DNA from 3 places in the Sphingomonas sp. CFBP 13706 genome. Region 3 is predicted to be linked to each of the others. Evidence: predicted binding sites of a transcription regulator. Region 3 holds the regulator's gene; each other region holds the start of a gene.

Region 1 (3,208 bases), on a different contig from region 3:
ACTTCGCCATCGCGCCTTCGAACGGGATGCCACGTGCCTGAAGGAAGCTGTGGAAGCCCATGACGCCGAGGCCGACCGAGCGCTCGCGGCCCGCCGAATAGGCGGCGCGTTCCATGCCGGGCTCGTGGCGGTCGATATAGTCCTGCAGCACGTTGTCGAGGAAGCGCATGACGTCCTCGATCAGGCCCTTCTCGTCCTTCCACTGATCCCAGGTTTCGAGGTTCAGCGACGACAGGCAGCAGACCGCGGTCCGCTCGTTGCCGAGATGATCCTTGCCGGTCGGCAGCGTAATTTCCGAGCACAGGTTCGAGGTCGAGACCTTGAGGCCGAGTTCGCGGTGATGCTTGGGCATCGCCTTGTTCACGTGATCGGCAAAGACGATGTAGGGCTCACCGGTCTGGAGACGCGTCTCGACGAGTTTCTGGAACAGCGAGCGCGCGTCGACCGTGGCGCGGATCGCCTGATCCTTCGGCGACCGGAGATGCCATTCCTCGCCGTTGCGCACCGCCTCCATGAACGCGTCGGTGATCAGCACGCCGTGGTGGAGGTTCAGCGCCTTGCGGTTGAAATCGCCCGAGGGTTTGCGGATCTCGAGGAATTCCTCGATCTCGGGATGCGAGACGTCGAGATAGACGGCGGCCGAACCGCGGCGCAGCGAGCCCTGCGAGATGGCGAGGGTGAGCGAATCCATGACGCGGACGAACGGGATGATGCCGCTGGTCTTGCCGTTCAGGCCGACCGGCTCGCCGATGCCGCGGACATTGCCCCAATAGGTGCCGATGCCGCCGCCGCGCGAGGCGAGCCAGACATTCTCGTTCCAGGTGTCGACGATGCCGCCGAGGCTGTCGGGGACCGAGTTGAGATAGCAGGAGATCGGCAGGCCGCGGCCGGTGCCGCCGTTCGAAAGAACGGGGGTGGCGGGCATGAACCAGAGCTTCGAGATCGCGTCGTAGAGACGCTGCGCATGGCCGGCGTCATCGGCGTACGCAGAGGCGACGCGGACGAACAGGTCCTGATAGCTTTCGCCCGGAAGCAGATAGCGATCCTTGAGCGTCTCCTTGCCGAATTCGGTCAGCAGCGCGTCGCGGCTGTGATCGACCTCGACCGGGTAGATCTGCGCGCGCACGGAATGGCTGTCCTGCGCCTGACGCGGCGCCTTGGGGGCCTCTGCCGCGGGCGTGTCGAGGGTCTGTTCGATGGTGTCGGTCGTCATGTCGCTATCCCGGCTGCTGTCTCTGAAATCCAAAAGACCGCTCCTAAAATTCTGTAATCGTTCGAATCGGGAGCATATCCCATGCTATCATCGGGCAGATCAAAAGCAGAACAAAAACTGATCGGCAGCGCGTGGTCACGCCTGTCGACAATCAGGGTAGCAGCCCGAGGGGCGCACCATGTTCTACCAGAGATAGGGCCTGCCGCTGTAAGTAGCCCCCAGATACTGTGCCAATCCCGCAGCGGGTGCAAGCCGCTAGTTGGCCCGTTGCGGCCCTGCCTAGGGTGGATTGGGGTGTCCGGACGCGGCGGCGGCGGCGCGACGCGTGGATCTGCGCCGCGTTCGCGATACGCAAGCGGATTTCGCGCCTTTTGAAATATTTTCAAGCGAGCCGCGCGGTCCCGCGGTCAGCCCGCGCGGCGCATCCCGCGGACCAGCGGCGGGGGGCCGAGCCGTTCGATATCGACCGGATGGTCGAAGGCGAGCCCGGCGCGGCCGTCGCGCAGCCAGCGAATCTGCGCGCCGATCATCTGGCCGTCGACGAGCTCGATCGAGACGCCGGCGCCGGTCGGATCGCCGCGGACCATCAGCCCCTCGACCATCGCGCCGCTGGTCGAGATGTCGCGGACGCGGACATCGACGAGCGTATCCTCGACCAGCAGCCGCGCCGAGCGCAGCATCCGCACGCGCGGCGCACGGCTGGTCTTGAACCCGGCGGCGGTCGCCACCCCCGCGGCGGTGGAAAGCTGTTCCATCACCACCTCGTTGAGGACCGGGCGGCCATAGACATAGCCCTGGATATGGCTGCAACCGAGATCGCGGACGAGCGCGATCTCGTCCTGCAGTTCGACGCCCTCCGCGGTCGTCTCCATGCCGAGCGTGTCGGCGAGCATGACGATCGCCTTGATGATCGCGGCGTTGCGGTTGCCGGGTTCGGCCGCGCCCTTCACGAACGACTGGTCGATCTTGATCTTGTCGAACGGCGCGGTGCGCAAATAGCCCAGCGACGAATAGCCGGTGCCGAAATCGTCGAGCGCGAGCCGGACGCCGATTCCTTTCAGCGCCTTGAACATCTGGTCCGAGGACGCGCTTTCGTCGAGGAAGACGCCCTCGGTGATCTCGAGCTCGAGCCGGTTGGCGGGCAGCCCGGACTGGGCGAGCGCGCTGGTGACGAGGGCTGGCAGTGCGGGATTGGCGAACTGGATCGGCGAGACGTTGACCGCGACGCGGACGTCGGCGGGCCAGCGCGCGGCGGCGTTGCACGCGGTGCGCAGGACCCAGGTGCCGATCGCCTCGATCAGTCCGCATTCCTCCGCGATCGGAATGAAGTCCGCGGGCGATACGGGGCCGCGGGTCGGGTGGTTCCAGCGGATCAGCGCCTCATAGCCGACGATCCGCGTCGATTTCGTGCTGACGACGGGCTGGTAGCAGAGGTGGAACGCGCCTTCGGTGACCGCGATGCGCAGATCGTCCTCGAGCTGCTTGCGCGACTTCGCCCCCGCCAGCATGTCGTCCGAATAGAAGCGGTGGACGCCGCGGCCATCGGCCTTGGCCGCATAGAGCGCGAGATCGGCGTTGCGGATCAGCGTCTCCGAATCCTTGCCATGCTGCGGCGTGATCGCGATGCCGATCGAACAGCCGATCGAGACCGACGCGCCGCTGATGAAATAGGGTTGCGACAGCGCGAGGATGAGCTCGCGCGACAAAGTGCTGAGCGTGTCGCGGTTGTCGACACCGGGCAGGACGACCTGGAACTCGTCGCCGCCGAGCCGGCCGACCAGCCCTGCGTCACCGACGACGCGCGTGAGCCGCTGCGCGACCTGCTTGAGCAGCAAGTCGCCCGCCTGGTGGCCGAGCGTGTCGTTGACCGCCTTGAACCGGTCGAGATCCATCAGGAACAGCGCGGTCGGCCGGTAGGGCCCGGCCTGCTGCGCGAGCGTCTTGTCGAGCGACAGCCGCATACGCTGGCGGTTGGCGAGCCCGGTCAGCCCGTCG
Region 2 (3,208 bases), on a different contig from region 3:
GCGTTCCGCTCGTGCGATCGAGGTTGAGATAGTCGAGCCCGACATTGTTGAGGAAGCCGAGGCGCTCGACGATTTCCTTCAGGATGCGTTCGGCGATCGCGTTCTGCTGGTCACCCAGATGCTGCGGCATGTCGGTGAAGAACTGGAGCGCGTCGACGACCGAGAGGTGGGTCGCGTAGCTGATGTCCTTCATCGCGATCTTGACCGCGAGCGCCTCGGGTTTCAGGCGCGCGCCGGCGCAGACCTCGCACGGGGCGGCGGACTGGTATTTGTTCAGCTCCTCGCGCATCCACGCGCTCTCGGTCTGGAGCAGGCGGCGGTTGAGGTTGCCAATGACGCCTTCGAACGGCTTGGAGACGTCGTATTTCTTCTTGCCGTCGATGAAGGTGAGCGTGACGGGCTTGCCCTTCGAGCCGTGCAGGATGACGCGCTGGACCTCCTCGGGGAGCTCGCCCCAGGGGGTCTCGATGTCGAACTTGTACTCGCGCGCGAGGCTGCCGAGGACCTGCATGTAATAGGGCGAGGGCGGGTTGGATTTCGCCCAGGGGACGACCGCGCCCTTCTTGATGCTGAGCATGTGGTTGGGGACGACGAGATCCTCGTCGAACAGCAGTTTCTCGCCGAGGCCGTCACAGGCCGGGCACGCGCCTTGCGGGGCGTTGAACGAGAAGAGGCGCGGCTCGATCTCGGAGATGGTGAAGCCGCTGACCGGGCAGGCGAACTTCTCGCTGAAGACGATGCGGCCGTCGGGGGCGTTGCTGCCGAGGATTTCGGACTTTGGGGTGTGCGGCTCGACCGGGTCGGCAGGGTCGACATAGGCGAGGCCTTCCGCGAGCTTCAGCGCGGTTTCGAACGATTCCGCGAGGCGCGTGGCGATCTCGCCGCCGACGACGAGGCGGTCGACGACGACCTCGATGTCGTGCTTGTACTTCTTGTCGAGCGCAGGCGCCTCGTCGATGTCGTGGATCGTGCCGTCGATGCGGACGCGGGTGAAGCCCGCCTTCTGCCACTCGGCGAGTTCCTTGCGATACTCGCCCTTGCGGCCGCGGACGACGGGGGCGAGCAGGTAGAGGCGCGTGCCCTCGGGGAGCGCCATGACGCGGTCGACCATCTGGCTGACGGTCTGCGCGGCGATCGGCTCGCCGGTCGCGGGGGAATAGGGGATGCCGACGCGCGCCCAGAGCAGGCGCATGTAATCGTAGATCTCGGTGACGGTCGCGACGGTCGAGCGCGGGTTGCGCGACGTCGTCTTCTGCTCGATCGAGATGGCGGGGCTGAGGCCCTCGATATGGTCGACATCGGGCTTCTGCATCAGTTCGAGGAACTGGCGCGCATAGGCGCTGAGGCTCTCGACGTAGCGGCGCTGCCCCTCGGCATAGATGGTGTCGAACGCGAGGCTCGACTTGCCCGAGCCGGACAGCCCGGTGATCACCGTCAGCGTGTCGCGGGGGATGTCGATATCGACGTCCTTGAGGTTGTGTTCACGCGCGCCGCGTACGGAAATCTTGGTCAGCATAGGAGAGTCTGTTCCACATTTGTTCGGACGCGACAAGCCCGGGAGGGCGCCGGGCGGGTGCTCGCAAAGATGGGTAACGCCGAACCATTGTCCAAGGTGCCGACGATAGTTACATAGTGTATTGTTAGTACAATACAGTGCTGGAGACCGAGATGGGCAAGAAGAAGGAGCGTCGCGAACGCGAGGCGCGCGAGCGCGAGGCCGAGACGGGCGCGACGAAAGGCGAGGGGTTCGAGGCGCGCTGGTCCGCCAAGGCGGGCAAGCATGGCGGCGCGGCGCCGTTCGCGGGGATCGCGGCAGCGCTGACGCGGCAGATGGGCACGCCCGCGGGACGCCAGGTCATCGCGGCCGGGCTGATGATGGCGGCGACCGCGATCACGGCGAAGGATATGCGAGGCGCGACGCCGCCACCTGCACCGCCCGAGCCACCCAAGCCGCCCAGGCCGCCAGAATCCTCGGCCGAGGCTTCGCCGGAGGCTCCGGGCGCGTCGACGGCGGGCAGCGGGCCGTTCGCGGGCGAGACGCCGGAACCGCCCAGGAGCGACGCTGCTGCGCTGCCGCCCGAATTCGCCAAGGTGATCGACTCGTTCGCATCGGGCCTGGAGCGGTTTGCGGCGAACTTCGCCAAGCCGCCAAAGGGCTGATGCTTCCGATCCTCCCCCGCAAGGGGGAGGGTTCTACGCTCAGCGCGGCGTCGCGGGCGTCGCGGGCGGCACCGGGACCAGCTCGTAGAGATCCAGGATCGCGCCCTGCCCCGCGCGCGTCATCACGAGGCGCCAGCGCAGCGGGCCGACGCGTTCGACGACGCCCGCGACGTCGCGCGCCGGGTTGGTGCCATAGGGCGGCGCGACCTGCGCGGGCGCGGTGCGGACGGTGCCGAGGAACACCTGCCGCCGGTCGGTGTCGGGGTGCAGCCAGCCGCCGGGCAGCGTCGTGCCGGTCTGCTTGGTGAAGGAGAGCCCCGCGCCGTCGCCGTCGACATAGCAGAAATCGGGCGCGAAGCTCGCATAGCCCGCCCGCCCGCCGAGCCGGACCAGCCGGCAGCGATAGGAACCGGGCGAGAGCGCGGGCAGGTCGAGCGCAGCGGCGGGGTCGAGCAGCGCACCCTCGGCCGCGATCCGGCCCGCCAGCCGTCTGGGCACCGCGGCGCGCGCGCGCGTCCAGCTGTCGCCGAGCGCTGCGAGCCGGGCGCGGTCGTCGGGCGTTGCGATCGTCGTCCAGTTTGGGGCGGCCGGTGCGGGGTCCGCCGCCACGGCCGGGGCCTTGCCCGCGCTGCCGCCCTGGGGCTGCGTCGCGCAACCGGCGAGACAGGCCGTTCCTATCGCCAAGATCATCAACGCACGCACGGGCAGACTCCTTGCACGGCCGGTCGCGACGGTGGCGTCGCCGCGGCGTGGAGACGGATGGCTATGCCGGGCTGGTAAACGGATTGCTAACAACTGCACTGATCTGGCTCAGTTTCGACCCGAGGTGAGGGATGGATGCGGTGAGGTGCGGATGAGCGGTTGGTGAAGGTCGGCAGGGGGCGAGGCAACCCCCTGCCTGTCGTCATTTCGGCCCGAACCGGGACTCAGGGCCGCGGGCGCGTGCACTTGGGGCTCTGGGTCCCGGCTTTCGCCGGGATGACGGGAGGGGGGGCGGGTTGTGGCGGGTGCGGGAGCGATTTTGTGGCGCCTCCCCTTCCCGTCATTC
Region 3 (3,208 bases):
CGCATTCCCATTCAAGCCCCGAGGGGCACCGACGCGATCTGTGCGGATCCGGCTTGCGTCGGACCTGCGCCATAGGGCTAGCGCGTTTTGCCTGCGCTGACGACAGGATTTGCGTGCGACGCAACGCAGGGCATGTCGTCCCATCTCACCGCAACGTCTGCCGCACCTCGTACGTTGACCACGTGACCGACCGGCCTCCCGCCGGTCGCGGCGTTGCCCGCTTTCCGCCCCGCGGCATTCGTGCGAGCAGCGCAGACCTTCATCGCCCCGCTGAACGGAGCCCGCATGCGCCCTCTCGTCCCCGTCGCCGAAGCCCAGTCCCGCCTCTTCGCCATGGCATCGCGCGTGCCGGCCGAAACCGTGCCGCTGCGCTCCGCGATGGGTCGCTGGGCGGCGGAGGACATTCTCGCCCGCCGCACCCAGCCTGCGACCGACCTTTCGGCGATGGACGGCTATGCGATCCGCTACGCCGATCTGCCCGGCCCCTGGACCGTCATCGGCGAGAGCGCGGCCGGCCGCCCCTTCGCCGGCACGCTCGCCCCGGGCGAGGCGACGCGCATCTTCACCGGCGCGGCGATGCCGCCCGGCGCTGATACCGTCCTTGTTCAGGAAGAGGCCGCGCGCGACGGCGACCGGCTGATGCTCGACGGCGAAGGCCCCGCCTTTGAAGGCCGCAACACACGCCGCAAGGGGCTCGACTTCGCGACCGGCACGCGGCTGATCGCGGCCGGCGATCGGCTGACGCCCGCGCGCATCGCGGTCGCTGCGACCGGCGGACACGGCACGCTGTCGGTCGGCCGCCGGCTGCGCGTCGCGGTCGCCGCGACGGGGGACGAGCTCGTTCCGCCCGGCTCGACCAGCGACCCCGTCCTGCTACCGGAATCAAACGGCATCATGCTCGCCGCGATGCTCGCCGACCTGCCCGTCGACATTATCGATCTCGGAATCCTCCCCGACCGGCTCGACACGCTGCGTGACGCCTTTGCCGGGGTCGACGCCGATCTGCTGGTAACCACGGGGGGCGCGTCGGTCGGCGATCACGATCTCGTCCGCCCCGCAATCGAGGCGGCGGGCGGCAGCATCGACTTTTGGCGGATCGCGCTGCGCCCGGGCAAGCCGATGATGGCGGGCGCGCTTGGCCGGACGATGCTGCTCGGCCTACCTGGCAACCCGGTCTCCGCCTTCGTCACCGCCATCCTCTTCGTCCGCCCCGTGGTCGCGCACATGCTCGGCGCGCGCGATCCCCTGCCGCAGACGACGCACGCGCTGCTCGGCGAGGATCTTCCGCCCAACCAGTCGCGGACCGACTATATGCGCGCCGAACTGCGCGAGGGTCGCGCCTATGCCTCGACCATCCAGGACAGCTCGATGCTGCTGACGCTCGCCCGCTCGTCCTGCCTGATCGTCCGCGACGGCGACGCGCCTGCGGCAAGGGCGGGCGACTCGGCGGAAATCCTCGTCATCGCGTGACGTCACCGCTTGACGAAGCTGCAAGTGTTCCATAGAAGTTCCTCGTCTGTTCCGGACGGAGAACCGTTATGCTCACGCGCAAGCAGCACGAGCTTGTCTGCTTCATCAATGACCGCCTCGCCGAGACGGGCGTGTCGCCCTCGTTCGAGGAGATGAAGGACGCGCTCGACCTGAAATCGAAATCGGGCGTACACCGTCTGATCAGCGCGCTTGAGGAGCGCAACTTCATCCGGCGCCTGCCCAACCGGGCGCGCGCGCTCGAAGTGCTGCGGATGCCCGAGCGTCCCGAGTCTGCAACAGGGCAGACGGCGGCGAAGTCGGGGCCGAAGGTGGCGGCATCGGCCGACACCGTATCTGCGCCGAACACGGCCAGCGCCACGCCCGCGTCGCCCGATCGCATCGCGGCGAACGACGTCGTCGAGATCCCGCTGCACGGCCGGATCGCCGCCGGCGTCCCAATCGAAGCCTTTGAAGGCAGTTCGATGCTGGCCGTTCCGGCCGCACTGCTTGGCACCGGCGAGCATTATGCGCTGGAGGTTTCGGGGGACTCGATGGTCGAAGCCGGCATCCTTGATGGCGATTACGCGCTGATCCGCCGCACGGAAATCGCACGCGACGGCGAAATCGTCGTCGCGCTGATCGAGGACAGCGAAGCGACGCTTAAATATTTTCGCCGCGAAGGCGCGATGGTCCGGCTTGACCCCGCCAACCGTGCCTATGACCCCCAGCGTTATGCGCCCGCACAGGTCCGGGTTCAGGGCAAGCTGTCGGGTATCCTGCGCCGCTACGACTGACGAATGCCGGGGAGCGCTGGCGGTCATCACCGCCGCGCAACCGGCTGGCGTGGCGTTCAGTGGGCCGCGACCAATGACATCGCCACGAAAAGCGCGCCGCCGACAAGCGTCGAATATTGGCGGACTTAGTAGCAGCTTGCTTTGCATAAGACCGGCATAATCCAGCTCCAACGTTGGCCACCGTCCCGAATACCCGGACGAAGCCAACGGTGGAGGCAGGTCGCACGCGCATTAAACCAGCAAGCCCCCGTCCCACCTCCCCCGTCATCCTGACGAAAGTCAGGATCGAGAGCCCGGCACGCAATCCTCGTGACCTTGGGCTCTAATCGCAGCCTGGATGACGGTTGGCGCGAAATACGTCTCGTCGAAACTACGGACTGACAGAGATGTCGATCCGACGCGCTGACCAACGGCCAAGCATCATCGTCCGCGCTCCTGAACCGCGGCTTCCCGAACCGGTGGCCACACCTTCGCGAAATCCTGACCCGACACTCCGGTCGCGGCCTATCGCTCTGACCACCCCCGAGCCGGCACCCGAAACCGGACCGACGCCGCACCCCCGGCCATCCCGCGCTGATCGCCCCCCGCCCCGAACCGACGCGCTGGCCGCGCCAGCGTCGGCGGATCGCGCCACGGGTGCCGATCCCCCGGATTGAGTACCGTCACCATCCGCCCCGTGGTCAACGTCAACGCGATCCCCCCGGTCCGCGCGAGCACCGATCGATCGAGCTTCAGCCATCGCGGCGTACAATCGCGCGGCAGCCCGCGCTCGCTGATGACGATGTCCGCGCGCCGGCAGGCGGCAACCATCTCCGCGATCGGCACCCGGTAAACGCTCCGCGTTGCCAGCACACGCCACGCCCGCCCCCGCGCGACGACATCGGTCAGGCACAGGTCGCGGCTGCACCGCGCGTCGGGCTGATCCGCGAGCAGCAGCGGCTCAC

The links. Region 3 encodes LexA, which represses DNA repair genes until DNA is damaged. Its sites were predicted from a motif close to GTTCCNCNCTTGTTCT; they were not measured.
Region 1: a site for LexA is predicted at 1,310-1,325, ahead of IFS44_RS14025 (ribonucleoside-diphosphate reductase subunit alpha). Genes of this name have one in related genera too.
Region 2: a site for LexA is predicted at 1,527-1,542, ahead of uvrA (excinuclease ABC subunit UvrA). Genes of this name have one in related genera too.

The regions. Positions count from the first base shown of each region.
Region 1 covers NZ_JACYVM010000007.1:83,201-86,408, forward strand. Annotated here, with positions in the region: gene IFS44_RS14025 (ribonucleoside-diphosphate reductase subunit alpha) at 1-1,213, opposite strand, end outside; gene IFS44_RS14030 (EAL domain-containing protein) at 1,621-3,208, opposite strand, start outside.
Region 2 covers NZ_JACYVM010000011.1:2-3,209, reverse strand. Annotated here, with positions in the region: gene uvrA (excinuclease ABC subunit UvrA) at 1-1,516, opposite strand, end outside; gene IFS44_RS16545 (hypothetical protein) at 1,669-2,160, shown strand; gene IFS44_RS16540 (DUF4893 domain-containing protein) at 2,200-2,862, opposite strand.
Region 3 covers NZ_JACYVM010000002.1:392,375-395,582, reverse strand. Annotated here, with positions in the region: cobalamin riboswitch at 1-48, opposite strand, end outside; gene IFS44_RS05190 (molybdopterin molybdotransferase MoeA) at 286-1,470, shown strand; gene lexA (transcriptional repressor LexA) at 1,539-2,264, shown strand; gene IFS44_RS05180 (ComEC/Rec2 family competence protein) at 2,769-3,208, opposite strand, start outside.